4 regions of the Desulforamulus aquiferis genome follow, and region 3 is predicted to be linked to each of the others. Evidence: riboswitches for the same ligand, from Rfam matches in the RefSeq annotation. Region 3 holds a riboswitch; each other region holds the start of a gene.
The links. A riboswitch is a leader RNA that binds a small molecule or an ion and turns the genes downstream of it on or off. The one in region 3 is predicted to bind S-adenosylmethionine.

Region 1: another riboswitch for S-adenosylmethionine. It lies ahead of P6N53_RS12525 (homocysteine biosynthesis protein); the one in region 3 lies ahead of P6N53_RS01625 (hypothetical protein).
Region 2: another riboswitch for S-adenosylmethionine. It lies ahead of metK (methionine adenosyltransferase); the one in region 3 lies ahead of P6N53_RS01625 (hypothetical protein).
Region 4: another riboswitch for S-adenosylmethionine. It lies ahead of P6N53_RS02385 (homocysteine synthase); the one in region 3 lies ahead of P6N53_RS01625 (hypothetical protein).

What each region holds. Positions count from the first base shown of each region.
Region 1 covers NZ_JARPTC010000019.1:40,574-48,113, reverse strand. Annotated here, with positions in the region: gene ilvA (threonine ammonia-lyase) at 1-403, shown strand, start outside; gene spoVG (septation regulator SpoVG) at 521-775, shown strand; gene glmU (bifunctional UDP-N-acetylglucosamine diphosphorylase/glucosamine-1-phosphate N-acetyltransferase GlmU) at 1,184-2,545, shown strand; gene P6N53_RS12535 (ribose-phosphate diphosphokinase) at 2,577-3,524, shown strand; gene P6N53_RS12530 (hypothetical protein) at 3,791-3,916, opposite strand; SAM riboswitch class I at 4,114-4,223, shown strand; gene P6N53_RS12525 (homocysteine biosynthesis protein) at 4,314-5,513, shown strand; gene P6N53_RS12520 (NIL domain-containing protein) at 5,532-5,933, shown strand; gene P6N53_RS12515 (UPF0280 family protein) at 5,934-6,674, shown strand; gene P6N53_RS12510 (hypothetical protein) at 6,734-6,967, shown strand; gene P6N53_RS12505 (ferritin-like domain-containing protein) at 7,078-7,497, shown strand.
Region 2 covers NZ_JARPTC010000032.1:847-8,386, forward strand. Annotated here, with positions in the region: gene P6N53_RS17525 (GGDEF domain-containing protein) at 1-1,001, opposite strand, end outside; gene P6N53_RS17530 (glycosyltransferase) at 1,047-1,508, opposite strand; gene metK (methionine adenosyltransferase) at 1,598-2,788, opposite strand; SAM riboswitch class I at 2,906-3,003, opposite strand; gene P6N53_RS17540 (YlmC/YmxH family sporulation protein) at 3,066-3,326, opposite strand; gene murJ (murein biosynthesis integral membrane protein MurJ) at 3,384-4,955, opposite strand; gene P6N53_RS17550 (S8 family serine peptidase) at 5,146-7,540, opposite strand, start outside.
Region 3 covers NZ_JARPTC010000002.1:107,931-115,470, reverse strand. Annotated here, with positions in the region: gene P6N53_RS01645 (L-lactate permease) at 1-704, shown strand, start outside; gene P6N53_RS01640 (hypothetical protein) at 771-1,052, opposite strand; gene P6N53_RS01635 (ASKHA domain-containing protein) at 1,055-2,611, opposite strand; gene P6N53_RS01630 (homocysteine S-methyltransferase family protein) at 2,629-5,031, opposite strand; gene P6N53_RS01625 (hypothetical protein) at 5,034-5,717, opposite strand; SAM riboswitch class I at 5,791-5,899, opposite strand; gene P6N53_RS01620 (BaiN/RdsA family NAD(P)/FAD-dependent oxidoreductase) at 5,952-7,229, opposite strand; gene P6N53_RS01615 (Na/Pi cotransporter family protein) at 7,447-7,540, shown strand, end outside.
Region 4 covers NZ_JARPTC010000003.1:925-8,464, forward strand. Annotated here, with positions in the region: gene P6N53_RS02375 (peptide chain release factor 3) at 1-1,570, opposite strand, end outside; gene metA (homoserine O-acetyltransferase MetA) at 2,380-3,297, opposite strand; gene P6N53_RS02385 (homocysteine synthase) at 3,324-4,604, opposite strand; SAM riboswitch class I at 4,676-4,782, opposite strand; gene P6N53_RS02390 (spermidine synthase) at 4,842-5,816, opposite strand; gene P6N53_RS02395 (lipid II:glycine glycyltransferase FemX) at 5,818-6,936, opposite strand; gene P6N53_RS02400 (UDP-N-acetylmuramoyl-L-alanyl-D-glutamate--2,6-diaminopimelate ligase) at 6,967-7,540, opposite strand, start outside.

The sequences.
Region 1 (7,540 bases), on a different contig from region 3:
ATCTAAACTCATTGTTGAAGGTGCTGGAGCAGTGGGTATTGCTGCATTGATGCACAATAAATGCCGGTGTGAAGGAAAAAAAGTTGCAGTTATACTTAGTGGTGGCAATATTGATGTCAACGTCATATCTATAATCATAGAGCGAGGCTTAGTGAAGGCGGGACGGTATTTAAGAATGAGGACCATTGTCACCGATAAGCCTGGGTCCCTTCAAAGACTACTGTCTGTGTTGGCTGCTTCAGGGGCAAACGTAATTTCTATAGTTCACGATCGAATCAAACCTAACGTGCCATTAAAGCAGGCGGAAGTTGATATCACTTTAGAGACCAGAAATCATCGACATATAGAAGAAATTGTCGAATTGTTACAAAACGAGGGCTATACGTTAGATTTTTTGAAATAGTTAAAAAAAAAACATGAGAAAACTAAAAGAAACCTAATATAAGAAGCAGGATTTTCCTTTTCGCTGCAGAATTTACTAGCCCAACAGAATTTGTGGCAGCGGAAGGTGGTGAATAATTTGCACGTGACGGATGTGCGGGTACGGAAAGTGCTCCAAGAAGGCAAAATGAAGGCCATCGTATCAGTAACCCTGGATGATGCCTTTGTGATTCACGACGTTAAGGTGGTTGAAGGGCAAAATGGGTTGTTTGTAGCAATGCCTAGTAGAAAGACCCCGGATGGTGAATTTCGCGATATTGCACACCCAATTACATCATCAGCTAGAGAAATTATCCAAAGCGCAGTCTTACAAGCCTATCAAGAAGCTATTTAACTAAGCAATTGGTAATAATATATAAAAGGGGAGCACAAGGCTCCCCTTCTTTATTTAACCTGTAACCCTTGATGGTACAGGTTTATCTGGCTGTTGAAGAGGATACAGCTGGGTTTTAATGATGTCGTTGGGATTATTAAAACAGAAACATGAGGCATTAGTGTGCCTCATGTTTCTGATTATGGGGGGTAATTTTAATTTTGAATATTCTTTGTTTGCCGTAATTTGATATTTTTAAGAGGAAATTAAAATTTTTTGTGGAAAAATTAAGGTTGTGGGCAAAAACTTTTGTATTTGGGGATATGCTATAGTATAAAAAATTAGAAAACCTTCTTTTTTTGTCACTTTTGCAAGCAGGATGGCTTTTCTAAAAATTGTGTTTATGTTGAAGATAGGAGGGGCACCGAAATGGAGCTTGGGGCGGTGGTCCTGGCGGCAGGAAAAGGTACCAGAATGAAGTCTGATTTACCAAAGGTATTACATCAAATCTGTGGAAAACCCATGTTAGGTCATGTAATGGATACAGTGGCTAATGCTGGAGTTACAAAAGCCGTAGTGGTGGCTGGCTTTGGATTTGAACAGGTAATAGACTTTGTAGGGGATAGGGCCAAGGTGGTATTGCAGGAAGAACAACTTGGCACAGCACATGCCCTAATGCAAGCAAAGGGAGAATACCTTGAAACCCAGGGGCATTTGCTGGTGGTCTGTGGTGATACACCTTTGCTGCGTGAAGGTACCCTTAAAAAATTAGCTCAATATCACAAAGATACCGGTGCGGCTGCAACTCTTCTAACGGCAAAAATGGATAATCCCGCTGGATATGGTCGTGTTATCCGAAGGGAAAACGGTGCTGTTTCTAAGATTGTAGAGCAGAAGGACGCAGCACCCGAGGAACTTCTGGTGGAGGAAATTAATACCGGTGTATATTGTTTTAAAATTGAGGGGTTGTTTGAGGCCCTTAGCCAAATAACTCCTGCCAACGCCCAGGGAGAGTACTATCTAACGGATGTTATACAAATATTTGTTAGTAAAGGGCTTATAGTTCAGGCAGTGACCATGGAAGATGCCCAGGAGGTTCAGGGCATAAATGATCGTATTCAACTGTCAAGGGCAGAGCAGGTGCTGCGTCGGAGAGTTTTGGAAGATCTCATGGCCCATGGGGTTACCGTTGTTGACCCAGGTAATACCTATATAGACCAAGGAGTGGTGGTGGGTAGGGATACTATTATTCAGCCCATGACTTTTCTTTTAGGGAAAACCAGGATAGGTAGCGGCTGTTCCATTGGTCCCGGCAGTAAAATTACTGATTGTGTTATTGGTAATAATGTGGATATCCAATATTCCGTAGTTTCCGAAAGCAGCATGGGGGATGGTACTGTGGTAGGTCCCTACGCTTATATTCGCCCGGGAACCCTTATTGGTGATAATGCCAAAATTGGTGATTTTGTTGAGATTAAGAAGTCAACCATCGGCAGTGGCAGTAAGATACCTCACCTGAGTTATGTGGGTGATGCCACCATCGGTGAAAGGGTAAATGTTGGCGCGGGAACAATCACCTGTAATTATGATGGCAAGAACAAGTTTAAAACCATACTTGAGGATGGCGCCTTTATAGGCAGTAATACCAACCTGGTGGCTCCTGTTAAGGTGGGTAAAGGCTCGGTAATAGCTGCCGGCTCAACCATTACCAAGGATGTTCCAGAGGGTGCACTGGGTGTAGCCAGGGAAAGACAGACCAATGTAGCAGAATGGGTAAAAAGACGTAAATAAAGGGATTTTCCCAAAGTTTGGAGGTTAATCAATGTCTTCCGGTAGCAAACGATTGAAAATATTCGCAGGTAACGCAAACCCTGAACTAGCCCAGGAAATATGCCAGTACCTTGGGGTTACCATGGGTGCTTCCAGGATTTCCAGGTTTAGTGATGGGGAGATAAGAGCCGAGGTTGATGAAAGTGTAAGGGGTGCTGACGCCTTTATAGTCCAGCCAACTTCAACCCCTGTAAACGAGCATTTAATGGAACTATTAATCATGGTGGATGCATTACGCAGGGCTTCTGCTCGACGGATTACCGCTGTTATGCCCTATTATGGATATGCTAGACAGGATAGGAAAACCAGAGCCAGGGCACCGATTACCGCCAAGATGGTGGCAAATATTATTACCGCCAGTGGCTGCCGGAGAATGATAACCATGGACCTTCATGCGGGACAGATACAGGGATTTTTTGATATTCCAGTGGATCACCTGCCGGGAGTTCCCATCTTAGCTGAGTATTTTCATCAAACCATGAAAAAGGATGTAGTAGTGGTTTCTCCCGACATTGGAGGGGTGACTCGAGCCAGGGATTTGGCCGAAAGGATTGGAGCTCCCCTGGCGATCATTGATAAACGTCGCCCAGAGCCTAACGTGGCTGAGGTTACCAACATTATTGGCAGCATCAAAGGAAAGTCAGTAATTATGATTGATGATATCATTGACACGGCCGGAACCATAACTAAGGGAGCTGCCGCTCTGATGGAGCGTGGAGCCAAAGAAATCTATGTTTGCTGTACCCATGCTGTGCTGTCAGGGCCAGCCATCCAAAGGTTAGAGGAATCTGTTATTAAAGAGGTTGTTATTACCAATACCATTCCTTTGCCACCGGAAAAGATGATTGATAAAATTAAAGTGCTCTCAGTGGCTCCGCTGCTGGGAGAAGCCATTATTCGTATCCATGAAGACCTTTCTGTAAGCAAGCTTTTCTCATAAGGCAAGCAAAACCCGTCACCCCAAAGGGGGTGGCGGGTTTTGCAGATTGTCGAAAAACTACCTATATTCGGGTTTTAATAATCCCTCACTTCGGGCGAAAATGGGCCGCCTTCGAGTAAACATCGTGTTTACCTCAGGCTTTCGCGGACGTCCATGTCCGCTCACCCATTTTCGCATCCTCAGCTTCGCGAAGCGCTGTTTCCACTGCTTCGAATGTCGCTGTTCGGGATTATTAAAACCCAATTGTATCTTTTTCAACAAACCCGTCACCTAGACCAATAATGGTAAAAGATGGTGTTTAGCTCTTCACTATCCTCGCCTTGATAATTGCCATCGAAGGCTCCGGTTTCTAATAAATCAGGTCTGAGATCCTCTTCATGATGGTTGCTCAAATTAAATCACCCCCTGTTTCGTTATTTTATTTAGGGTGTGATAGATTCAGAAGATGTATACAGGGACTTTAATTCATGATAGTCAAGGATTATTAATGAAGCTGACACTTGGCTTGGGGTAAATTATTCCATAAAAAAACCTGTTGACAGTGAATTGGTTGGTTGGTAAACTTTAAATTACTTAATTTAATAATGTGCTCTTATCCCGAGAGGTGGAGGGACTGGCCCTATGAAACCCAGCAACCATCCGGTGATTTTCCGGACAGGTGCTAATTCCTGCAGAAGTATATCTTCTGACAGATAAGAGGTGTGCAGCGATAAAATCGTTAAACCTCTTCTGTGTAAAGAAGAGGTTTATTTTGTACACGGGCAAGGGAGCACGAAGGAGGAAATATAAATGGGTGTGGAACGTACCTATGCTGAAATTAATGCCCGAATTAAAGAGGGCAAGGCGGTTGTTGTAACTGCTGAAGAGGTAATTGAAAAAGTCCGGGAGCAAGGGCTGGCCAAAACTGCCGCCCAGGTGGATGTAGTTACCACCGGTACCTTTGGTCCAATGTGTTCCTCGGGTGCGTTTTTAAACTTTGGTCATTCCAATCCCCGTATTAGGATGCAGAAAGTTTGGCTGAACAATGTTCCTGCTTATACGGGTATTGCTGCAGTAGATGCTTACATGGGGGTTACTGAGGTTCCCGAGGATGATCCCACCAACAGTAATTACCCAGGGGAGTTTCGTTATGGTGGAGGCCATGTAATTGAAGATTTGGTAAGCGGTAAGGAGGTTAAGCTAGAGGCCCTTTCCTATGGGACCGATTGCTATCCCCGCAAGGAGATTGAAACCACCATTACTTTGGATCAGATTAATGAGGCCATCCTATTCAATCCAAGAAATGCTTACCAAAACTATAACTGTGCTGTAAACCTGAGTGATAAAACCATCCATACCTATATGGGGACATTGAAGCCACGGTTGGGGAATGCCACCTACTCAACTTCAGGGCAATTAAGTCCCCTAATGAAGGATCCCAACTTTGCTACCATTGGCATCGGAACAAGAATATTTCTAGGCGGTGGAGTTGGCTATGTGGTTTGGAATGGTACCCAGCATTTCCCTGGATGGCTCAAAGACAGTGAGGGAAATATAGTTGGTTCAGCCGGCGGAACCCTTTCTGTAATGGGTGATCTTAAGCAAATGAAAGCCCAATGGCTCAGGGGTACCAGTTTCCAGGGTTATGGAGCAACACTGACAGTTGGTTTAGGTATTCCGATACCGATTCTAAATGAAGAAATTTTAAAATTTGCTGCCCTTTCTGATGAGGAACTGCACGCTCCGGTGGTAGATTACAGCGAAAATTATCCCAACCGGGTGGGTGGTAACCTGGGACTGGTAAGTTATGCACAGCTTAAGTCAGGTAAAATAACTGTTGAAGGCAAGGAAGTGGCCACTGCACCCCTTTCCAGTTATCCAAAGGCTAGGGAAATTGCCGGTCTCCTGAAAACCTGGATTCAAAAGGGAGATTTCCAATTGGGAGAGCCTGTACAATTACTACCCGGACCATCAGCAGGCCTAACAGCTAAACCTCTGGATATAAGATAAAGAAGGGAGCGGATTGATATGGCACCGCATAAAATTGTACTGCGTTTTAGTTCTACAACTTCAGATCGTCCAATAATATATCACTTGGTTAAAGATTATGACTTAGTGGTTAATATAGTAAAGGCAAAGATAAATCCTCACCTGGAAGGAACCATGGTTTTAGACCTGGACGGGGAAAGATATGAGGAAGGTATTGAATACCTTCGCAATCAGGGAATTACGGTACACCCCTTAAATCAGGAAGTAGTTCGCAACAATGATAGGTGTACCAGTTGTGGGGCCTGCACGGTTCACTGCCCTGCTGGGGCCCTCTTTATGGAGCGTCCCTCAATGGAAGTGAAATTCAATGGTGATAAGTGTGTTGTCTGCCTACATTGTTTAAAGGTTTGCCCATTAAGGGCAATGGAGGTAAGGATCTAATTGGAATATATCCAGCGAACCTATCGTAACCTGCACAAGCAGGCTGATTTGGTGCATTTCCAAGTTAGCATTCAGGAAACGGATTTGGATATTGGTGTTCGGAGAGACCGCTTTAGTCCAGAACTTGTTTCTTGGATCGAAGTGTTAGTACAGGAACAGAGAAAGTACCTGGAAGATTACATTCAGCGGGATCCCCAGTTTAAAAAGACTCTAAAGCCTCACGAAATGTTGGAGGGAGCTCCGAAACTGGCTATTGAGATGGCCGAAGCAGCCAGAGCAGCAGGGGTAGGGCCCATGGCTGCAGTTGCCGGTGCCTTTGCCCAGTATGTAGGAAAAGCCCTTGCTAAGAGAACCAGGGATGTTATTGTTGAGAACGGGGGAGATATATTTATGCGCAGCACCAGTACCAGGAAGGTTGGTGTATTTGCAGGTTCCTCCCCCTTTACCAATAAAATAGCCGTAGAGATTAAAAGTTGGCAAACACCCCTGGGGATTTGTACTTCGTCGGGTACCGTGGGCCACTCTTTGAGCCTTGGCAATTCCGATGCTATCATTATTTTATCTCCCTCTACGCCCTTGGCAGATGCTGTAGCCACCGCGGCAGGCAATTTGGTTCAATCGGAAGAGGATGTGCAAAGGGCTGTGGATTTTGCCGCATCGGTGACCGGGGTAGTAGGTGCTATAGCCATAAAGGGTGAAAAACTGGCAGCCTGGGGTCAGATAAAGCTGGTGCCTATGTAAAAACACCTTATTAATTAAAGCCAACTAGTGTAAAATGAAGTTAATTTAACTAAAGGCGGGTGTTTATTATTAATAAGCCAGTGTGTTCTCAATGTCAGAAAGAAATGGTCATGATTATGTCGGAGGAATCCCTTAATCAGGAACCGCAAATCTTTGCCCTTAATGAGCTGATTAGAAAAGATGATGGTACATACGAAGTTAATCAAGAACGGGGTTTACCTGTAGTGATTATCCTCTGCGAGTCCTGTGGGTATATCATGCAGTACTCAGCCCACAAGATGAAAATGGGCTAGGAGATAATAAATTTTTAAAGAAAGATAAATGCAATACTTTTGTCATGGCTAAAATTTAAAAAGTTTTCTACAATATAGTTACATGGGAACTATATAAGGAGGAACAGGTCATGGAGTTAACTATTAACGATATCCTTGATGTGGCTATTAAATCCGAGGAGAGCAGCTTTATATTTTACAAGGAGATGGCAGGTAAGTCCCAAAATCCCGAAACGGTAAAAATTCTGAAGAAGCTTTCCCAGGATGAAAAGGATCATTTGGAATATTTGATTTGGCTAAAGTCCGGCGACCCCATTAACGAACAGGTCTACTTTGACGGCTTTGAGGAAGCAGGACAGCTTAGTGCTGAAATGTTACCAAAAGAAGTATTGCAAATTGCCATTCAACGGGAAGGGGCAGCAGCCAAAATGTACCGTCAAATGGCAGACATTTTCAAAGAACAGCCAGATAAGAATTTTATTTTTGAACGTATGGCCCGAGAAGAAGATCATCACGCCTCCGCAGTAGCCGCCATGCTCAAAGAGTTCTAAAACATAACCTGAGTCAGGGATGGTTCTCAGACTCACTTTTGCG
Region 2 (7,540 bases), on a different contig from region 3:
AGGGGTATAACCATAAGGGAGCGGAAAGGCTTAAAGGGCCCAGCCTCATCGGCTAAGGCTGCATCATCCCTGATATTGCCGATAACCAGTGGTTCCTTTGTCTCAATTACCCTACCCACCAGACCCTCCCCGGGCGACAGCACCAGATTGCTCATATCCTCCTTGAAGGCTCCCCGGACCGCACCAGGCAGAAAGATCTGCCTCTCCTGGGACCAAAATAAAATAACTCCCGTGTGAAAATCCACAATACGCCGGGCCTCCTGCAGTATTTGGTCAAAAAAGGTTTCCGGCTGGTAACTATTCCTTAGACGCTTGGCCACTTGAAAGAGGGCCGTTAACTCCCGGTTGGAAAGCTCCAGATGTACATATTTCCTTATTACCAATTGGGCCGCCAATACCGGAAGAAACAGCAGCACCGCCCAGCCCGCACCCATATTTTGATACAGCACGGCCATCAGAGCCCCAAAGGGTGCGGTAAAAAGATAAGTATAGCCATCCCATTGCAGGGCATCCCAGCCAAACAAACTGGGGTGATCCCTCCTGCCAGGCAGCAGATATATATACACCAGGAAATGATTAACGGCAAAATATACAAAGGTAAAAACAAAAATCCCAAGAATTTGTGCACTGACCAATTCAAAGGCCAGGGCCGCCACAGCCGTTGCCAAAACGTGCTGGCTGCTGTTAAACAGTGTGCTTCTCAAGGGATTGCCCCGGTTCGCAATTCCTAGGCCAATGAGTGTAACAACACCGGTAACCCAGGCGGTGGCTACCCCGCCGAAAAGCAGTTGGGTAGCCAGGACCACCACATAGCCCCCGGAGAGATAGCCCTGGGGAAAGGGTACCGCCAGCCATTCGGCCAGAATCCCAAGGACTACCAAAGTCACCAGTATCCCGGCACTGTCAAAATTCAAACTGGGGAATATCTTATAAAGCCAGGCAAAGCCAAGCAAAATGATTGTCCAGGTATATAAAAGGCTAAGGCCTCCCTGTCTAGCCATAGCTGTCACCCCCTCCGTCATGCAATATTCGACAATGCTGGTAAATTACCTCCAGCCCTGGCAAAAAAATACACGGAAAACCTTCTCTGCCTGCAGTCCCGTGGGAATCCTTCTCAGGTCCACCAGCCATACCAGGCTGTTATGACAGTGCAGCAAGCCGCTAATCATCCCCTGGTCCACAGTCCGGGACTCTTCCTTGGGATGGGACTCCAGGGCAACCAGTCGAAAGGGTATCCTTTGCTGCAAGCCCTCCAGGATTTTTGCAGTATCATCCTCCGAGCCGTCATCCACCACCACCAGCTCCAATTGGACCCACTGGTGCTTTCGCCAGGCAGCCAATCTACGGATAATATATTCCACGTCCTGGGCCCGGTCCTTAAGCACTATCAGCATGCTGACCGGTGGTCCCGGCTGTACCCTAAAGGCACTTATCACATCCTGCGCCAGCCGGTAAACCCCGTAGCAAGCCAGAATAACCACCAGCAAAACTTCCAGAGTCTGATACATAAAAAACACCCCCGTGCTGTAGAGTATGTTTATTACTCCACCGGGGGTGTGTAGTGTCAATGTGGTAAATAAAGGCTATAGAGCTAGGTTTACAAACCTGCCTCTGCCCTAAGTAAACCTGCCTTATCGGTACGCTCCCAGGGTAAATCCAGATCCAGACGGCCAAAGTGGCCATAGGCAGCAGTTTGCCTATAAATTGGCCGACGTAAATCCAAGCTCTTAATGATACCCGCAGGACGCAGGTCAAAATGGCGGTTAATAAGCTGAATAATCAAGTCATCACTAACCTTGCCTGTGCCAAAGGTCTGCACCCGTACAGAAACCGGGTGAGCCACACCGATGGCGTAGGCCACCTGTACCTCGCAGCGGTCCGCAAGTCCGGCAGCCACCACATTCTTAGCCACATAGCGGGCAGCATAGGTGGCTGAGCGGTCCACCTTTGTGGGATCCTTACCGGAGAAGGCACCACCGCCGTGACGGGCACGACCGCCATAGGTGTCGACAATGATTTTACGTCCAGTTAGTCCAGCATCCCCATGGGGGCCGCCAATTACAAAGCGTCCCGTTGGGTTGATGAAAAAGCGAGTATTGCTGTCAATCAATTCAGCGGGTAGCACCTGATGTGCTACTACTTCAATCATATCCTTGCGAATGGTGGCTAAATCCACCTCAGGGTGGTGCTGGGTAGAAATAACTATGGTGTCAATCCGGGATGGCCTATCACCATCGTATTCTACAGTAACCTGGGTCTTACCGTCGGGGCGCAGATACTCTACCATTCCATTCTTGCGAACCTCGGATAGACGGCGGGCCAGCTTATGGGCCAAGGCAATGGGCAAGGGCATTAATTCAGGTGTTTCATTGGTGGCGAAGCCAAACATCATCCCTTGATCCCCTGCGCCAATGGCCTCAATTTCTTCCTCACTCATTTCACCGCTCTTTGCCTCAAGGGCCTTGTCCACACCCATGGCAATGTCCGGGGACTGCTCATCAATGGCGGTAAGGACCGCACAGGTATCTCCATCAAAGCCATACTTTGCCCTGGTATAGCCAATGTTTAAAATAGTCTCCCTGGCAACCTTGGGAATATCAACATAGCACTGGCAGGAAATTTCTCCCCCAACTAATACCAGTCCTGTGGTTACAAAGGTTTCGCATGCTACCCTGGCATTGGGATCCTTAGCTAAAATAGCATCAAGGACAGCATCAGAAATCTGGTCAGCCACCTTATCGGGATGACCCTCGGTAACAGATTCAGAAGTAAATAATTTTCTGCTCAAATGGATTCCCTCCCTGTATTTAACTTTCCCTGTCATTTTAAAATTAAACACCAAACTGCAACACAGCCAAAAAACAAACCCCTCCATATGGGAGAGGTTATTTAATCAGCCATAATAACCTCATCTGTCAGGAAATAGCTTCCCGCAGGAATTGGCACCTTACGTGAGGTTGCCGGGTTTCATCGGGCCAGTCCCTCCACCTCTCTTGATGAGCGATTCAGTTAGAAATTTACCAGATTTATTTTAGCAAAGCAGTTACTTTATGTCAAACAAAGTTTTAATCTTGGTAATACCGGCGATCCATGGGCTGTAGATCTACCAAAATGGCATCCAAACCAAATTTGCTGACCAGTTCCCAGGGAATCACCATATCTTTACCCGAGCGCATCAGCCCGAAATATTTGCTGGGGGCCTGCAATACCAGAGCAATGACCTTGCCGGTTTCCATGTCGATATGTAGGTCCTTTATCGGTCCTAGCTTAGCCCCATCGGACAAGTTGACAACATCCTTGGTTTCCAGTTGTGTTGCCTTAATCATGGCTGTCACCTCCTTATCCCATGCTATGCGGCATAGAATAATTTGGTGCGGCTTTAACTAGCCCCGGGATGGACCCAGGCGTTTTAAAAGCTTATTGGCATAGGTAGAAACCAGTACAGTCTCCTCCATTTTCAAAGTAAAGACTGCCACTAAGAAAATTGCAACACCGGCAGCAATCCCAGCCCCAACCTGCAGGGCCAGACCCAGGGTGCCTAGACCCGCCAATAAGCCGGAGGCATAATAGCTGACACCCCAGGCCCCAGCGGCCATAGCTGCAGAAGCAGCCGCCACTTGCCCAAAGAATTTAAAAATACCGGCATCCCACATGCCAGGAATTCTTTTATTTAGATACCAGGAAAGCATAACAGTATTTAATAAGGATGCTAGAGAATTGGCCAAAGCCAGGCCACCGTGCTTCAGGGGCCCGATAAATAGAAGGCTCAAAATAACATTTACTACAACGGTGACTCCCATGAGCTTTACGGGTGTCTTGGTATCCTGGAGGGCATAAAAGCCCCTGGTCAAAATAATATTGGCAGCCTGCCCCACCAGGCCAATGGAATAAAACAACAAAGCAATGGCAGTCATCTCGGTGGCCCGGGCATCAAATTGGCCCCTTTCAAAGAGCAGCTTAATGATGGGATAGGCCAACACCAGAAGTCCCACACCGGCTGGCAATGCAAAAAGGGTCACCACCCGAAAGGCCCCCCGTACCGTTTTGGCCAGTTCCTCATACTTGCTCTCGGCAGCCATCTTAGTAATGGAAGGGTAGAAAGCGGTACCCACCGCCAGGACAAAAAAACCTATGGGCATTAAAATAAGTCTATTGGCAAAATTCAAGGCTGAAATGCTGCCCTCGGCCAGACCCGAGGCCAAAATCCGGTCAATGATTAAGTAAATCTGGTTGAGGGAAGTGCCTATGGCCACCGGCCCCACCAGGTACATAACCTTGCGTACCCCTGGGTGGCGCCAATCGGTGGAAAATTTGAACCTAAAGCCCTGCTGCCTGAGCTTAGGAACCTGGATCAGGGCTGCCAGCACAAAGCCCCCCACCGTGCCTACCGCCAGTCCCTCAACTCCATACCAGCCTCCCAGGGTCAGGGCAGAAATGATAATGACAAGGTTAGTAACACTGGTACTTAAGGCTGGAATGGCAAAGACCTGATTAGCATTAAGGAGCCCCTGAAAAACCGTAGCCAACCCATAAAAAATAAGTATGGGCAGCATAATCACAGTCAAGCGAATGGCCAGGGTGGCGGTATCTGCCGGAAGTCCCGGGGCTGTAAGCTTGACCAGAAGCGGGGCAGCAAAAAAGCCCACCACAGTCAGCACGGAAAAAACCACAATGACCATGGTAATAACCGTATTAAACAGCCGCCAGGCCTCATCCTTTTGACCCTTAGCCACATACTCACTAAAAACCGGCACCACAACAACAGCCAGGGCACCGATAACTATAGCAAAAACCGCATTTGGGATATTAAAGGCCACCACATAGGCATCGGTGACGGCAGTGGCACCAAACATATAGGCAATGGCCAACTCACGAACAAAACCTAAAATTCGTGACAGCAGGTTAATTACTGCCACCACCAGGGCCGCCCTGGCAATCATTTTTCCGGTAGACAAAAGAGGAACCTCCAGTCTTACTGTACATTAATACAAGTTTTTGACAATAAAAGTAGTATATTCTACTCCCCCGGCAAATATCCTTCACCAACCGCCAGCATTATACTAAAAAGAGCCGGGAAAAGAAACACTAATGGGCCCTGCTATTCTGCAGAACCCATTAAAATCATCTATCTTACCAACAAATAAACTATCGTTTTCCACTGTTTGCTATACTGCTAATCAGTCTAACCATAACGGTGGCCGCCTCGGCCCGGGTGGTCTGCTCCTTGGGAGCAAATATACCTTCCTCCCGGCCATTCATTATGCCCTCACCAGCGATAATGGCAACCGAGTCCTTGGCCCAATCGGAAATATCATCCCTATCGTTAAATTTTCCAAGGGTGTAACCGGTATCCCTAAAGGTTTTATCAGCCATCAGAGTAAGTGCCCTAACTAACATGGTAGCCATTTGTTCCCTGGTGATAGGTTCATCAGGCCTAAAGGTCCCATCGCTATAGCCGGCAGCCAGACCCATCTTCACTGCTGCCCCAACATCTCCAGCACACCAATAGTCAGCTGGCAAATCAGTAAACTTAGCTGCAGCAGTATCCTCAGAAAAACCTAAGGTTCTGACCAACATCACTGTAAACTGTCCCCTGGTAACCATATCATTGGGGGCAAAGGTTTGTGATGTCATTCCCCTCACAACATGTCGGGCCGCCATAATTTCAATATCCGACCTGGCCCAATGATTATTTATGTCCGAGAAGGTCCGGCTAGCCTCCAGTACCGCAAATTTACCCAAACGGTCAACGGTAATAGTTGATTTGCCCGTATCAGGATTATAATCGTTGCTTATAAACTCCCACATTTGAGTTAGTTCGCTAAGACGGTAAACCCCCATTTTCTGAGTGTTTAGCCCGGCAGTGGAACCAATGGGTGAAGTAATGGTTACCTTAATAGGATTATTTGTATTACTAACTGGCAGTTGGGTACCGTCAGGCCACACAATTGTCGGTCGCACATCCACCAGTCTCCCCACTGGACGCAGGTACATTAAGGAATCACTTGAGGGAAGGGATTTTTCTCCTCCAGCTTGCCAGGAAACCCTCATCTGAAGCTGCGCCCCCTGCAAATTTGCACCGAAGCGGCTAAACTCACCGGCCGGTATCTCAATTATCAAGCCCGGCAGCCTTAACTCCAGCGGTCGACCGTTACTGTATATCTCAGTAGCCATAGCTGCTTTAAAGGCCAAGGTAACAGACTTTTCTAGCTCTTCGTCCTCCGGGGCTGAAAGTACAACCTTCCCTGAACTTCTAGAATCTGCAATGGCCTTTTTTACTTCTTCATCCGATATTGGCAAAGAATAGTAAGGAGAATTGTCCGGTAGATTTTTTACATCTACCCGCCAAACCCTGGCAGACACAGGGTTAACCGTGAGCTTTACTTCAGACTCGATAGGCAGCTCAGCCCAATTCAACTTATTTTCGCCAACAAAAATTTTGACCTGATCAGCCATTGTCCAACGGGTACCATCAAAGATAGTTAACTGCCTGGCACCCTCCTTGGACATTATTTTACTGGTCATGGTTATATAAATGGCCTCAATATGGGTTACCTCCCCATCTGGTCCAAAGGATAGGTAGGCCTCTGCCCCTGGTGGAATATCCTTTAAGGCTGCAGAGATAAGCTCCTCCTCACCGGAAATAACCCGAAAATTAACCTCTTCATCAAGCTTAAAGGCTTTGCCGTCGGAAAATTTTATCTCTTCACTGTTAATTTCCGCAACAGTTCCCGAATAGGTCATATCGCCAAAAACAATTGAAAAGGGCTGAGGTCCGTGAACAATATCATGTCCGGCCACTTCAATGGTGTAGGTCTGGCCTGGTTCAGGATTATACACAATTACCTCTTCAACATTATTCAGCCGATCACCCTCAATGTAGCCATTACCCCAATAAATGCCTTTACTATCAGGACCGATAACCTTTAAGTCTAGATCATTAACCAGGTCCTTGCCTACCCCCGGTGTCTTGGGATAATCTGAATAGGCCATGACTACCCGGAAGGGTTGCCCGTTACTGGTATAAGTATAGGTAACTGTTTCCCCTGTTTGCAGGCCAGGGTTGTCCTGATAAAACAGGTTGCCATTTTCCAAAGCAACCAGGGTATTCTCCACATTCACTCGACCAAAACCCTGGTCACTGGCAGAAACACCGGGCAGCTTTTGGGTGCCAAATATGAGAGCTGCCTTAAGCAGTGATGCATTGGGTGTTACCCCCTTGGCCTGAAAATACTGCCTCAGCAGTGCCAGGGAGCCGGCAGTCAGGGCGGTGGACATACTGGTTCCACTCATATAGCCATAGTTTTGATTATACAAACCGATATAACTATCCGAGGCTAGGTTAGGCTTTGTCTTCCTGGTAGACAAAATCCAAGTACCCGGAGCCAGCACCTCGGGCTTAATACGTCCATCAAGGGTCCCCCTGCTGCTAAAACCCGCCACCTGGTCCGGATTATCTGAGCTGGTATCGACACCCCTGGTTCCTTCAGTGGAACCAACGGTAATGGCATTTTTAGCTGCTCCCGGCGAACTTACAAAG
Region 3 (7,540 bases):
CTATCATACTGGTTGTTACCCGTATCCCTGCCCTTGGTCTAAAGCCAATTCTACAGGCTCAAACTATTAAAATTGTTAATATCCTAGGAATTGAAAACCTAACCTATAGCCTCCAATGGGCTTATCTGCCTGGCACTATACCCTTTATCTTAGTTGCGATGATCACCGCATTAATTCACGGTATGAACTTCCAGCAAGTTAAAACTGCCTGGACCTTGACCTTTAAGCAGATTTCCGGTGCGGCCATTGCCCTCTTTGCCGGTGTGGCACTGGTGCAATTAATGCTGAACTCTGGCGTTAATGCCGGTGGACTGGACAGCATGATGACTGCTATGGCTAAAGCTACTGCAAGCATGGCCGGTGATGCTTATCCCTTTGTTGCACCCTTTATTGGCGTGCTAGGTGCCTTTATCTCAGGTTCCAACACTGTTTCAAACATTCTCTTCTCTTCCTTCCAGTTTGAGACAGCTAGAATCTTGGCCATGCCTGAGATACTAATTGTAGCACTACAGGTTATCGGTGGTGCGGTAGGTAATATGATTTGTGTTAACAACGTAGTTGCAGTGTGCGCTACCGTTGGTACCATCGGTGTAGAAGGTAAGATAATCAGACGAAATGCCATACCTTGCTTCATCTACGGAATCGTAGTGGCCACAGTTGTTGCATTAATGATTTACAGCGGATTTAACCCCTTCCCAATTTAATAATCAAAGCCAAACGTTAGCCCCGGGATTTATGCCCGGGGCTAAGCTTTTGTTTGTGTATTCTCCCTATTTTTTTCCTGATACCTTTGGAACGCCCTTTTTTCTTGTGGGCTTTGTAGGTACTGTGGATGTCCTTTTGGCACCCATATATTTAACAATTACAGCGCTTGTTAATAAAGCAATAAATGCCTTGATAAATAAATCTTTCGCCAGGACAACCTTGGCAAATTCCCAATACCAGGATATTCCTATCTCCTTGGTCAGTTCCATATCAACAGCAAAGGCCTGGAGTGCCGTGATGGTAATAAAGATTCCAATGGCATGAATGATAAATTTCTTGTTATTCATGTTTATTCTATACACTCTCTCTCCGGAAAGTTTAGACTTTGCAAAAATAGCTCCTGATAGCGTGGGTCCTCCGCCAGCCCAAGGTGTTTAAACTTAGTGCTTAAAATCTCCGCGTCCTTCCTTAAGGTATGGGATAGTAGCAGCATTACCGCTCCTGTACCGGCTGTATTACCTACCTGTTTTATTCTCTTTGAAGGAATATTTCCCAGCAGGCCAATTCTTTGGGCATTGGCTGGATTTAGATAATTGCCAAAGCCGCCAGCCATTAAAATACTGCTAATATCCGTATCTTCTATTTTAAAGTCTTTCAAAAGAATTTTAATCCCAGCCTCAATGGCCCCTTTAGCCAGTTGTATTTGCCTTATATCCCCTTGTTGGATACTGACCCCATTGGCCAATTGAAAATAGGTCTGTCCATGATCATCCTTTTTCAACCTGCTTCTTATTTTAAAGGAAGTAACTGGTGGTAACTGTGAGGCTTCGGAAATATTGCCCTCGGAATTTATAATTTCTAACCTAATCATTTCCGAGATAGAGTCAATTATTCCCGAGCCACAAATACCCAGAGGCTTTATATTTCCTATTACTTCAAGGTTAACATCATAATCCAACCAGACCTTATTGATGGCCCCTGCTGCAGCAATCATTCCCTTTGAAATATTGCCCCCCTCAAGGGCCGGTCCTGCGGGGGCAGATACTGCTACAAGTCTATCTTTATCTTTTAGTAATATTTCAGCATTGGTTCCTATGTCGATCAGCAATGTTTTATCCTGGGAGTTTGCCAAATCACAGGCAATTGCAGCAGCAAGTGCATCTGACCCGATAAAACCTCCAATAAATGGCGGAAAATAGCATATAGCCTGGGGAGCTATTTGGATTGCCAGCTCTTTACCTTTTATGTATGTGGGTCCCATGGCATAAGGCTGAAATGGGGACTCCTTCAGGCTTGCTATGGGCCATTTTAGCAATAGGTGAATCATAGGCGTATTGCCCACAATAACTATTTCGCAAATTGAGTCGGGTGATACCTTAGCCTCAGAGCAGCATTTCTGTATTAGTTTTTCAATACTATTTATGGCTGCCAGGGTAAGCCTCTGGTAATGCTCCTGGGACCTTGCACCATAAGCCATTCTGGTAATAACATCGGTCCCGAAGGCAACTTGTCCATTTAGTGCTGAGTGGGAGGACAGGCAACTGCCGTCTGTGAGATCATGAAGGTATCCTGCCAGGGTGGTTGTTCCAAGGTCTATAGCCATGCCAAGGTGAGCTGCAGCTTTACTGTATTGTTTTGTGCTGGAAGGCTGAGTATTTACTTCGTCCTCTAGATACACCTTCATCCCATTTATAACCATTGTCTGGCAGGCTAAGGAGAAGGTAGCCCCTTCCTGTCCAGGAATAGTTACCCTGACTCCACATCTCCCGCACCGCTCGGTACCACCGCAGGGTGCGACTAATTCAACACCGGCTATTCTTGCCGCCTCTAATAGCGTTGTATCCCCAACAACCTCTACCATGTGACCCTCAGGTAGAAAGGTAATCCGCTTCTTATTGCTTTTCAACCCATCATCTCCGCTTTTTACAAGCCCACAAGTTCCTTGGCTACACGTACCGCTTCAACGGCATCCTCTGCGTAACCATGGGCGCCAATTTCCCGGGCGTACTGCTCTGTTACAGCTGCCCCTCCCACAATGACCTTACAGTTCAGACCCCTTTCTTTAATGGTATCTATTATTTGGGGCATATGAATCATGGTAGTGGTCATTAATGCACTTAACCCAATAATCTCTGCTTGACGTTCTTCAGCTACTTTAATAATTTCCTGGTTATCAACGTTTTTTCCTAAGTCAATGACATCAAACCCATGATTTGCCAGCATCACAGATACAATGTTTTTTCCTATATCATGGATATCACCCTTCACCGTTGCCAAAACAACTGTGCCGGTTTTTTTGGCAGGTCCCTTGGCCAGTTCCGGTCTTAACCTCTCAAAACTTTTGGTCATAGTTTCCCCGGCCATCATTAATTGTGGAAGGAAAAACTTCCCTTCTCCATATTTTTTACCCACTTCCTCAATACCAGGAATAAGAGCTTTATCGAGAATATCCATGGGTGCCAACCCATCGGTAATGGCCTTTTCAATGTAGCTGATGATATTATCCTTATCCCCTGATAAAACAGCATTGTATAACATCTCCAGGGGAGTGAACGCCTTAACCTCTTCAGTTTTAGCAGGGGTAACTCTACCATCCTTTGACTGTTCCCAGGCAATATATTGTTCCGCCCTCATATCCCTGCCGCATAATACGGCAGATGCCCTGAGGGTTTCCATCATACGTTGTTCCTGGGGATTAAGTATAGCTGCATCTAGTCCCGCATACAGGGCCATGGCAAAGAAAGCAGCATTTATCAAACCCCGGTTAGGTAAACCAAAGGAGACGTTACTCACGCCTAAACTAGTGGTTGTCCCAAGTTCCCTTTTAACCATAGTAATGGCCTTCAAGGTCTCAGGCACACCTTCAGGCTGAGCGCTGACAGTGAGTACCAGACAGTCCACCATTATGTCCTCCCGTGGAATGCCAACTGCTTCAGCCCGCTCCACAATTTTTCTAGCCACAGCCAGTCGCTCTACCGCGGTGGGAGGAATGCCGGCGTCGTCCAGGGTGAGGGCTATCAAAGCAGCACCATATTTTTTTGCTAAGGGCAGGATAGTCTCTAAACTGTGTTCTTCACCATTTACAGAGTTTATGATCGCTTTGCCGTGATATATTTTCAGGGCGTGTTCGATAACCTTTGGGTCTGTACTATCTATACACAGGGGTGCATCCACTAAAATTTGCACGGCATTAACTGCCCTCTCCATGGCTGCAATCTGGTCAACACCACCAACACCAACATTAACATCAAGGATAGCTGCCCCTGACTGTACCTGGGCCAGGGCGTCTCTACGGGTAATCTCAGTTTTCCCTTCCCTTATTTCGGCCTGCAGAGCTTTTTTCCCCGTTGGGTTTAACCTCTCTCCAATAGCCACAGGAATACCGTTTGGTTCAATAGCAACCGTTTTTACCCGGCTGGCCACCCTGAGTCCAAACTGCCTAGATCTCTTCACTGGTTGTAAGTGTTTAACGCTGCCCTTGATGGCTTGAATATGTTCTGGTGTTGTTCCGCAACACCCGCCAAGGAGTGATGCGCCATACTCAACAAAACTGGCTGCATATTGTGCCATTGTTTCCGGCATTTCTCTAAATACGGTTCTTCCATCAACAATCTCAGGCATGCCCGCATTGGGGGATACCAGGATGGGAATGTTTGTGCTTTGGCCCAGCTTTTTAACTACACTTACTAACTGTTTTGGTCCCACCGAGCAGTTAACCCCAATGGCCACAGCCCCTAAGCCCTCGGCCACCACAGCAGCAGTTTCCGGGTCGGTTCCTGTAAAGGTCCTACCTGTTTCATCAAAGGTAAAGCTGGCAACTACCGGAATATCTCCCGCATCTGCTGCTGCCACCAGGGCTGCCCGCATCTCACCAATATCCCCAAAGGTTTCAAAGAGTATTAAATCTACTCCTGCCTCAACCAAACACCTACATTGTTCGTAAAATTGCTGGTAGGCCTCATCAAAGCTTAGAGTCCCAAGGGGCTGCAAGAATTTTCCTAAAGGTCCAACAGAGCCTGCAACCATTGCTCCAAAGGGTTGGGCTGCTTCTTTAGCTAATCTAACAGCAGCAAGATTAAAGTCTCTGACACTATGTCCATAGCCATACTCCTCAAGCTTTGTACTTATTGCGCCAAAGGTATTAGTTGTAATTATATCTGCACCCGCCTCTAAATATAGCCGGTGTATGTCCTTTACAGCTTCGGGCTGACTTACATTCCACTCCTCGGGACACCAGCCTGATGGCAGTCCCTTTTGCTGCAGCAGGGTACCCATAGCCCCGTCCACAACCAGAATTTCCTTTCCTACTCTATCCCTGAAGGTCAAACTTAACCCTCTCCTTCCATTATTCTAACTCGGTATATACAATTTTCTTTTTGGCAGGACATACATTTAACCTGGATAATACTTCTATTAGGACCCCATCCCACCCAAAAGACAAGGGATTTTACCGGCTCCAGTTGGTAATACGGGGTACAATTTATACTTAAATTACCTGCCCCGGCTAGTTCCATGAGAAGTGGTAAATAGGCCAGCTCATTTTCTTTACAGCCGGGAATATACCTTGGTGTGGGGAACAACCCCTTGCTTCGATATTGCTTGGACAATAGATTTACTATCCAATCAGCAACCTCTTGAACTGCAATGTTTCCCACAGAATCAAGTATTATGGCGGTGGTAAAGTTTCCCTGTTTAAATGCTTCCTGTACCTTATTTTCTATAGCTTCTCCTATGGATACTGCTATCACACTAACTCTCTCGATTTTTGTATTATTGAACTTTATACCTGGAAGAGGAATATTATCTCCCCCGGGACCTATCAAATAGCCCTCTAATGATAATTCATAACATGACCAGGCTGCGGTTGGACATAACAGGGATTTTGCCTGTGTAATTACCTCACCAACTATGTTTCCTAGGGGAGAGACTAACGACTCACTATTATCCCCTTGCCCTAGCAGTCCCAGCACCTTATCCAGCCTTATCTCCACCGGCACCTGGGGCAGCAGCATAAGTAACCTCCCGCAAGTAATTTTATATAAAAAAACGCCCATTTAAAGGGCGTAGGTTTAACATCCTTAGCGCACCTCATCTTTCCGAGCTTCAAAAAGCTCCGCAGGAGTTGGCACCGCCGCCATCTTAGGCCGGTTGCCGGGTTTCATTGGGCCAGTCCCTCCACCACTCTTGATAAAGTAATCATTGTCGGTATTTGTTTATTAATCGTAATTTACACTAATTTAGCACTATCAGTCAATACTTTCTAAAGCATGTTTAGCGGCAGCTTCTCCGGCTACATAGCCTGTACTAAAGGCCACCTGCATATTGAACCCTCCCGTATGGGCATCAATATCCAGTATTTCTCCGGCAAAAAAAAGTCCCTTTATCAGTTTGGATTCCATTGAACGGGGATCCACTTCCTTCACTGCTATCCCTCCACCGGTAACAGTAGCCTCATCAATTGATCTGGTCCCTTCAATATTTACAGGCAGTCCTTTTAATAGTAAGGCCAGCCTACGCCAAGTTTCTTTCTGGATCGCTCCCACAGTTACCTGGGGGCTAACCCCGGCCAGCTCTGCCAATACCAGAGCTAGGCGTTCCGGCACCACCGTCGCTAAAGCAGTCTTTAAGATCTTTTTATTTTCCTCAAGGGCAATTTGCCCAAGCCTTCGGGCTATTTCCTCTTGATTTGTGCTTGGGTATAAGTCTATCTCTCCCCTAATGCTTTCTATCCCTGTTTTCTGTTTTTCTATGGACACATACCTTCCTACCCTGAGGGCGCCCGGCCCGGATATACCCCAGTGAGTAAAAATAATGTCCCCCATTTCACAGGCCATTATTTTTCCTTTACCATTATATAGGGTGATTTTTACCGAGGGTAAGGATAAACCCTGAACATCCCTTTCCCTAATCCATGGATCTGAGCATGTTACCGATACCGCTGAAGGAAATAGTTTTGTAACAGTATGGCCCAGCTTTCCGGCTATTTTATAACCATCTCCGGTGCTGCCGGTTTTGGGGTACGAAAGTCCCCCGGTGGCTATCACCGCTGCCTTTGACTTTAGCTCTTTTCCCCCAACCACCACACCGCGGCAACATCCCCACCCTTCAATGAGGGCATCAACCTTTGCCTGGTACTTGATCCTCACACCTAACTTTAATAGATGCTTTTCCAATGCCTCTACCACCTGGGCAGCACTGTTACTTCTGGGAAATACTTTTCCCTGGTTTTCCACCTTAGTCTTAATACCTAATTTATTAAAATAATCCCTTAAATCCTGCCCTGAAAATCTATATAGGCTGCCGAAAACAAACTTCCCGTTACCGGGAATATTGGCAACCATTTGCTCAATATCGGTATCGTTGGTTAAATTACACCTTCCTCCACCTGTTATCAGCATTTTTTTACCTAAGCGTTCATTTTTCTCAAGGAGCAGGGTTTTAGCACCCTTTGCTGCTGCCACAGAAGCGGCCAACATGCCAGCTGGCCCTCCACCCACCACTATTACATCATAGCTATTTTCCATTTCGAACTCACTTCCTATTGTTAATACACTAGTACCAAATATTGTATCACAGAGCATGACGGCTATACATTGGTCTACTAGAGTTAGCAGTTTGTTAAATTACAGTTAAGAAGATTATAAAAAATAATTCTTTGTTAAGAGATTGTTAAAGTACTTTTCCAAAACTTAAAATTTGTTAAAATATAAAAGGTTATGTCTACTAATGGAGGAATAATACATGGCAATTTCTATCCAAGATGTGTTATTTTTAGGCTTCGGTGGCCTGGGTATCTTTCTTTTCGGTATAAAATTTATGTCCGAGGGTTTACAAA
Region 4 (7,540 bases), on a different contig from region 3:
GCTCAAGATATGTGACCTTTGTATTTCGTTGAGCTTCCCAATTGAAGGCCCATTCGTTTCGGAAAAGTACTACAAAATTATCATCATCGTCTTTTAAAACTAAATTATCTACCGTCTTTAAAGATTTGGGAGTCAAATTTTCTCCGGTTGCCCAGCGGGCAATGTTGAAGGGTAGGTAGTCTAAACTAATATCAACACCATATTCATGGGTAAGTCTATACTGCAGCACCTCAAATTGAAGTATACCCACTGCTCCTATGATGGGTGATTCTAAGCCAATATCGGGGGAGCGAAACTTCTGTACGGCTCCTTCCTCCGTTAGCTGTTCTATACCCTTGACAAATTGTTTACGTTTCATAGCATCCCTAAGGTGCACTCTGGCAAACATTTCGGGCTGAAACTTGGGAATTGCTTCATAGGCAAAACTGCTTTTCTCCGTTATTGTATCTCCAATTCGAAAAATACCTGGATCAAAGATACCAATGATGTCCCCAGGATAAGCTTCATCTATGGTGGTGGCATCTTGGGCCATAAATTGTTTAGATTGAGATAACCTAATACTTTTGCCTGTAGGAACATGTTTAACCACCATACCCCTTTGGAAAATACCTGAACATATTCGAACAAAGGCAATCCTATCCCTGTGAGACGGATCCATATTAGCTTGAATTTTAAAAACAAAGCCTGAGAACTCAGGATGCTCCGGTTGTATAACACCAATATTGGATGTTTTTTCATGGGGTTGCGGGGCCAGTTCAATAAATGTTTCTAAAAAAGCACCTACCCCGAAATTAGTTAACGCACTACCAAAGAAGACGGGTGTCAATTCCCCCCTGTGTACCATTTCTTGGTCAAAGGCGTCTCCAGCCATATCTAACAGCTCTAAATCTTCTTTCAATAGATTATAAATCGGTTCACTCATAGCATCCACAATGGCAGGATCAGCTAAATCCCCTACACTGGTAGGTACAATTGTCGAACCATGTCCTGTACCAGAAAAAAGTTCTATTTTAGAAGTAGCACGCTCGTAGATTCCTGTAAATTCCCGTCCCCTACCAATTGGCCAATTCATAGGATAGGATTTGATATCCAGTACCTTTTCTATTTCATCTAGTAAATCTAATGGCTCTCTGCCATGTCTATCCATTTTATTTATAAAGGTGAAGATAGGGATACCCCTTTTACGGCAGACATGAAATAATTTTTTTGTTTGTTCCTCTACACCTTTAGCGGCATCAATTAACATGACGGCACTGTCTGCTGCCATTAGGGTACGATAGGTATCTTCACTAAAATCCTGGTGACCCGGTGTATCTAATATGTTAATTTTGTGTCCCATATATTCAAATTGCAATACACTTGAAGTTACCGAAATGCCACGTTGTTTCTCTAACTCCATCCAATCTGATACCGCATGTTGCTTGGCTTTACGGGATTTTACCGTTCCAGCCAGACGTACTGCACCTCCATAAAGCAGGAGTTTCTCGGTCAAGGTTGTCTTACCTGCATCAGGGTGAGATATGATTGCGAAGGTTCTTCTTCTTGTAATTTCATTAATTGTCTGGCTCATGCCGAAAAAAATATCCCCCGTTCTTCTTTATTAATATTTAAACTGTAATTGCTATTTTTGCTAACATGATATTATACCATTCTTGACGCAAAAGATAATCCGAACATATTATATATTATAAGGAAAACTAGCTTACAGCAAGAATTATCGTATATTATACAAAATATAGGCACTAGAAAAATAATAAAAACCGCCTGTATCGGCGGTTTTAAACTATTTCTTGTCAACGGCCAGAATAATAAAAGGAAGGGATAGAATATAACCCATCCATAATAATTGTGAGTACTCCATAGTTCCACCTCCTTATGATACTTCGTTGCCGTACTTTTATTTTTTTATTTCGCTCTTTTTCTCACTTTTTCCTCTATAGATTTTGAGGATTAATTAACTTTTTTAAAAAATCTAAAAATAAAACCGCCCTCAGGCGGTTACATTAGTATATTCTTTTATTTATCTATTGCTAAAACTACAAAAGGAAGGGTAAAAATGTATATGAACATTAGAATTGCTGCTAAATCCAATCCATTCACCTCCTTATGTTTGCTATTATTTCGTTGACTAATTCGTCTCTTATTACTAATTTCCCTTCTGATTTTTCAAAATTTACAGAATATATTTGCCATTTACTCTTTTGTCCTTAAAATAATACGTGCTTATACTAAAAGATATTCGAACAAAAAAGTGATGGTTCTGTTTCTTAAAGAACCATCACTTAACTCTCAATATTTGATTCTAAAAATAGTTTAACCCTTATCCATATCATCCTGTTATCAGGAACATTAGTTACATAACCTATTGGAATATCAGGATTAGTTAATATCATTTATATTATAAGGTGTCTCCTGATACACGTAATAATTAAGCCAGTTTGAAAATAGCAGGTTAGCATGTCCCCGCCATTTAACAACGGGAGGGTTTTGCGGGTTATCCTGGTAATAGTAGTTCTTTGGTATAGCAATGTTTATACCTTTGCTGATATCCCTCTCATATTCCAACTTTAATGTTTGTGGGTCATATTCTGAATGACCTGTAACAAAAAACATTCGCCTGTTCTTTGTCGCCACCAGGTAAATTCCTGATTCCTCAGACTCTGCTAATATCTCCAGTCCGGGATTTTCAACTATGTCCTCCCCCTTTATCTCGGTGTAGCGAGAATGGGGTACAAAGAATTCATCATCAAAGCCCCTGAGTAGTTTAACATTCTTTTGATTTACCCGGTGACTAAAGACTCCAAACATTTTTTCCGGCAGCTTATACTTTGGTACTCCAAAGTGATAATACAATCCAGCCTGGGCTGCCCAGCAAATATAAAAGGTAGAGGTTACATGATGCTTTGACCATTCCATAATCTCTTGAAGTTCTTGCCAATAGTCAACCTGCTCAAAATCTATGTGTTCTACCGGTGCACCTGTTATTACTAAACCATCGAATTTTTGCTCTTTGACTTGGTCAAAGGTCTTATAAAAATGAGCCATATGCTCCAGGGGTGTATTTCTAGAAATATGGGTCCGGGTATGGAGAAGTTCTACCTCCACTTGGAGTGGCGTATTTCCCAAAAGTCTTAGCAATTGAGTTTCCGTTGTTATTTTTGTGGGCATAAGGTTCAATATGGCAATCCTTAAAGCCCGAATATCCTGATGAACAGCCCTAGTCTCGGTCATAACAAAAATATTTTCCCCGGTTAATATATCATTAGCGGGAAGGTTATCTGGAATTTTTATGGGCATAATTTATCTCCTTTTCTACTGTAGCCTTAAGCCCTTAATGCCTGGTCCAAGTCCTCCAATAAATCCTTAACACTCTCTAACCCGATGGACAATCGTACCAGTTCAGGAGAAACTCCTGCCTTACGCTGTGCTTCTTCAGAAAGCTGACTGTGTGTAGTGGAGGCCGGGTGAATTACTAAAGATTTGGCATCCCCCACATTGGCTAAATGAGAGAATATTTTTAAGCTATCAATAAACCTTCTCCCTTCGGCCACCCCGCCTTTTATGCCAAAGGTTAGAATTGCCCCCGCACCCTTTGCTAGATACTTACTGGCCAGGCTGTGGGATGGATGGTTAGACAGTCCAGGGTAGGAAACCCAACTTACCTTAGGGTGATTTGCCAGAAATTCAGCCACCTTCTGAGCGTTAGTTACATGTCTATCCATTCTTAGAGCCAGAGTTTCTATGCCCTGCAGTAATAAGAAGGAATTAAAGGGGCTGATACATGCACCAAAATCCCTGAGTAGCTGAACCCTGGCCCTAACAATATAGGCAGCTGCACCCACATCTTTAGTGTAAGTTATTCCGTGATAACTGGGATCTGGGCTGGTCAGTCCCGGAAATTTATTATTTTGTGTCCAGTCAAATTTACCTGAGTCGATAATGACTCCTCCGATACTATTACCGTGACCACCTATAAATTTAGTAGTAGAGTGAATAACTATATCTGCCCCGTATTCTAAGGGTCGGCAAAGATATGGTGTGGCAAAGGTACCATCAATTATCAAGGGAATTCCTGCTTCATGGGCAATGGCGCTTACCGCCTCAATATCCAATACATCGCACTTGGGGTTGCCTATAATCTCTGCAAAAACGGCCTTGGTTTTGTCATTGATTGCCTTTTTAAATTCGTCTGGATTTTCAGGATTAACAAACTTAACCTTGATGCCTAATCTGGAGAAAGTATGGGTAAAGAGGTTCACCGTGCCGCCATAAAGATTAGTTGAGGATACTATTTCATCTCCAGCAGCTGCAATGTTTAAAACTGCAGCTGTGATGGCAGCATGGCCAGAGGCAAAGGCTAATGCTCCAACCCCTCCTTCAAGGGCAGCCAATCTCTTCTCTAGAATATCAGTGGTTGGGTTATCAATGCGTGTATAAATATGTCCTTCTTCTCTCAACCCAAATAAGTTAGCCGCATGTTCGGAATCCTTGAAAACATACGAAGTAGTCTGATAAATGGGAACAGCCCTGGATAGGGTTTCACTATCTGGGTTATGCCCGGCATGTAGCGCCAAGGTCTCAAATCCTAATTTTTCATTACTCATAAGATATTCCTCCTTCTTAAGATAAAAAATAAAAACCCCTTCACAGATGAAGGGGTGCTTTAAACCGTCCTCTCTCATCTGCCAGGACTATGTCCTGAAGGAATTAGCACCTTGTCAGCTTAAGCTGACCGGTTGCCGGGTTTCATAGGGCCTTTCCCTCCACCACTCTGGATAAGAGTAATTGCTATTCAATTCTATGGCTATTATTATATTTTCCCTAAATAACAGTGTCAATACTTAATATAAATTAAGCATTCCGGATTCTGGCTTATCCTTATCTCTTAGAATATCGGTTTTAGTCATATAATCCACAATTTGAAGTTTTCCAATCACCAAATTAATATCCGTTAAATAACCACACACTAAATTGCCATGTTTTTTAGTCCTGGTTATAACTGTCTCCTCGTTCACTTCAGAAGATTTACATCCAACTACAATGACACTCTGAAGCCTTTCCGGCTGGTCTGGCATGTCAGGAATCATATATAGATTTTCAAATACAATCTTCAAAGAGGCCAATACCTTGTTTAAAACACCTGAATGTTGACCTAAAAGGGAGCCAAAAACATTCATCAAAACCACTCCCCTATCATTTAACTTTGCAGAAACCAATTGAAAAAATTCCACCGTTGCTAAATGAAAGGGAATGGTTTTTGAAAGAAAGGCATCCATTAATATCAAGTCATAATTGCTTTGTTCCTGTTCCATTAGTTCTCTGCCATCACCTATGGAGACTGCTAGTCTTTTGTCCTCGGGCAATTTAAAATAGTTCCTGGCTACCTGCTCTACCACCGGGTCGATCTCCAAGACCTTAAGGGTTTTAATGTCTTGATAGATATCTAAGAACTGCCTTGGTACTACCCCTCCTCCTAAACCAACCATTAAAACACTCTTAATGGACGGGTTAAACAAATGCCCCAAATGGCAATAGCCCGCATAGGGGGGGGAATTGTCCCTATGTTCCCCTAGGGACATATAGCTTTGATAAAAATGCTCCGGAAATTGAAGGTTGGGGCACTGCCTGTCATCCAAAAACACTAAATACCTCCGACCCCTTTTATCAATTACCTGCAGATTATTAAATGAAGTGCGGCATTCAAAGACAACCCTACCACGGATCAGGGGCAACAATCCATTCTTAATTAGCACCCTTAACCGGGTGGGTAAAAATAGATATATTCTTCTTAACATTAAGGGATTTATTAAATTCACTCTATTCCACCGCTGGATCACAGTTTTGTCGCCTGCTTAGATTTTTCTTTAGCAATAGCTGTAATTTGCCTAGATTAACTAAGGCTTTAAGATATAAGGGTTCAGCCAGATTCCAAAAAAGATACATCCCCTTATTTAGAACCATATCATACTCCCCGATGAATTCCACTACCTCCGGGTTAAAACCCCGCTTAAACTTATACATACCATATAAGGTACTGTTTGGATTAAAATCGCTTGCTACTCCAAGGAAGTCATAAATCTTGCAGCCACACTGATGGGCCCAGGCTATGGCTGTCCATTGGAGTAAGTAGTTTGGCATTACTTCTCTGTAATTGTCACTGGAGGCACCATATAAGTACCAAGCCTTTGGCCCATGGGCTATCACCAGTACTCCCGAGATATATCTACCATTATAGGAGGCTAATAACAGCTTGCCCTTCCCTCCTTCTATCAAATGGCGATAAAGCTCCTCAAAATAGGAGAGTGCCCTGACACCAAAATTATCCCTGCGGCAGGTTTCTTCCAATAACTCATAGAAAATCGGAATATCTTCAATGGTCCCTTCTTTTATGGTAACGCCCTTTTTCTGGGCAAGCCTAATATTGTAGCGGGTTTTAGATGAAAAGCCCTCAAAGATTTCATCTAAACTTTTCTCAAGGTTCAAACGACATACATGCTTTGGCTGTAGGCCACTAAAATTGCCTCTGATTCTGCTACTTTTATAACCTTTAGCTTTTAGATACCCCTTCAATACCGGAGCAGGACCATAGATATCGGGATCAAACTTGACAAAAATAGCCCTTTCCCTCTTGGCCAGGACCTTTATTTCATTCATAAAGGATTCAAACACCCGTTCATCCTCAAAGTTATCCAGCAGGGGCCCCCTGGGAATATACAAAAAGGAAAAGTTGCTAAAGGGTAGCTTCTTTTTTAAAATTGATGCAGCTCCCTTGACAGCCTCGCCCTTGTAAAACAACAGCCTAAATGGCACCCAGCCCGTTTTTTCCTTTAAATTTCCCCAGGTATAGGTCTGCATAAAATCACACTGGGGATATTCTTTTATGATATCGTCAAAATGTTCTCGCTGTTCTTGAGTTACTTCCACTACCTTGTACATGACTATCCCCTCTATCTTTGAAATAGGCATCTAGCAATCTTGCTGCAACTGCAAGGAGGCTAAATAATAGATTTTGGAGTTTTTTAAACTGTTCCTTAATTTCATCTGAATGGCACCAGCCGCTATCTCCCAATCACATAAGGGCTTCACCTGTTTATAAATAGTTTGTGTGGTTTCATGCCCCTTACCTGCTATGATTACCTGGTCACCACTATCAGCCATAGCAATTGCTTCTTTTATGGCTTCTGCCCTGTCCAAAATGATTATATAGTCTAAGCCTTCTCTTCTTCCAGCCTCTAACAATCCCTTTTCTATTTGTTGGACAACCTCTAAGGGTTCCTCGGAATATAGGTTGTCCATGGTAACTATTGTAAAGTCCGCAAGCATGCCTGCTATATAGCCCATAATTTGTCTCTTAGTTTTATCCTTGCCGCCTTCACAGCCGAAGACTATGATACGTTTGGTTTCAGGTATTTTGGGAGCAAAGGTAAGAATGTTTTTAAGTCCGTCTGGATTATGGGCAAAGTCTACAATTACCTCGAAATCTTGTCCTTCATCAACACGCTGGCATCTGCCCGGCACCCTCTGTACCTCTGCCAGGGCA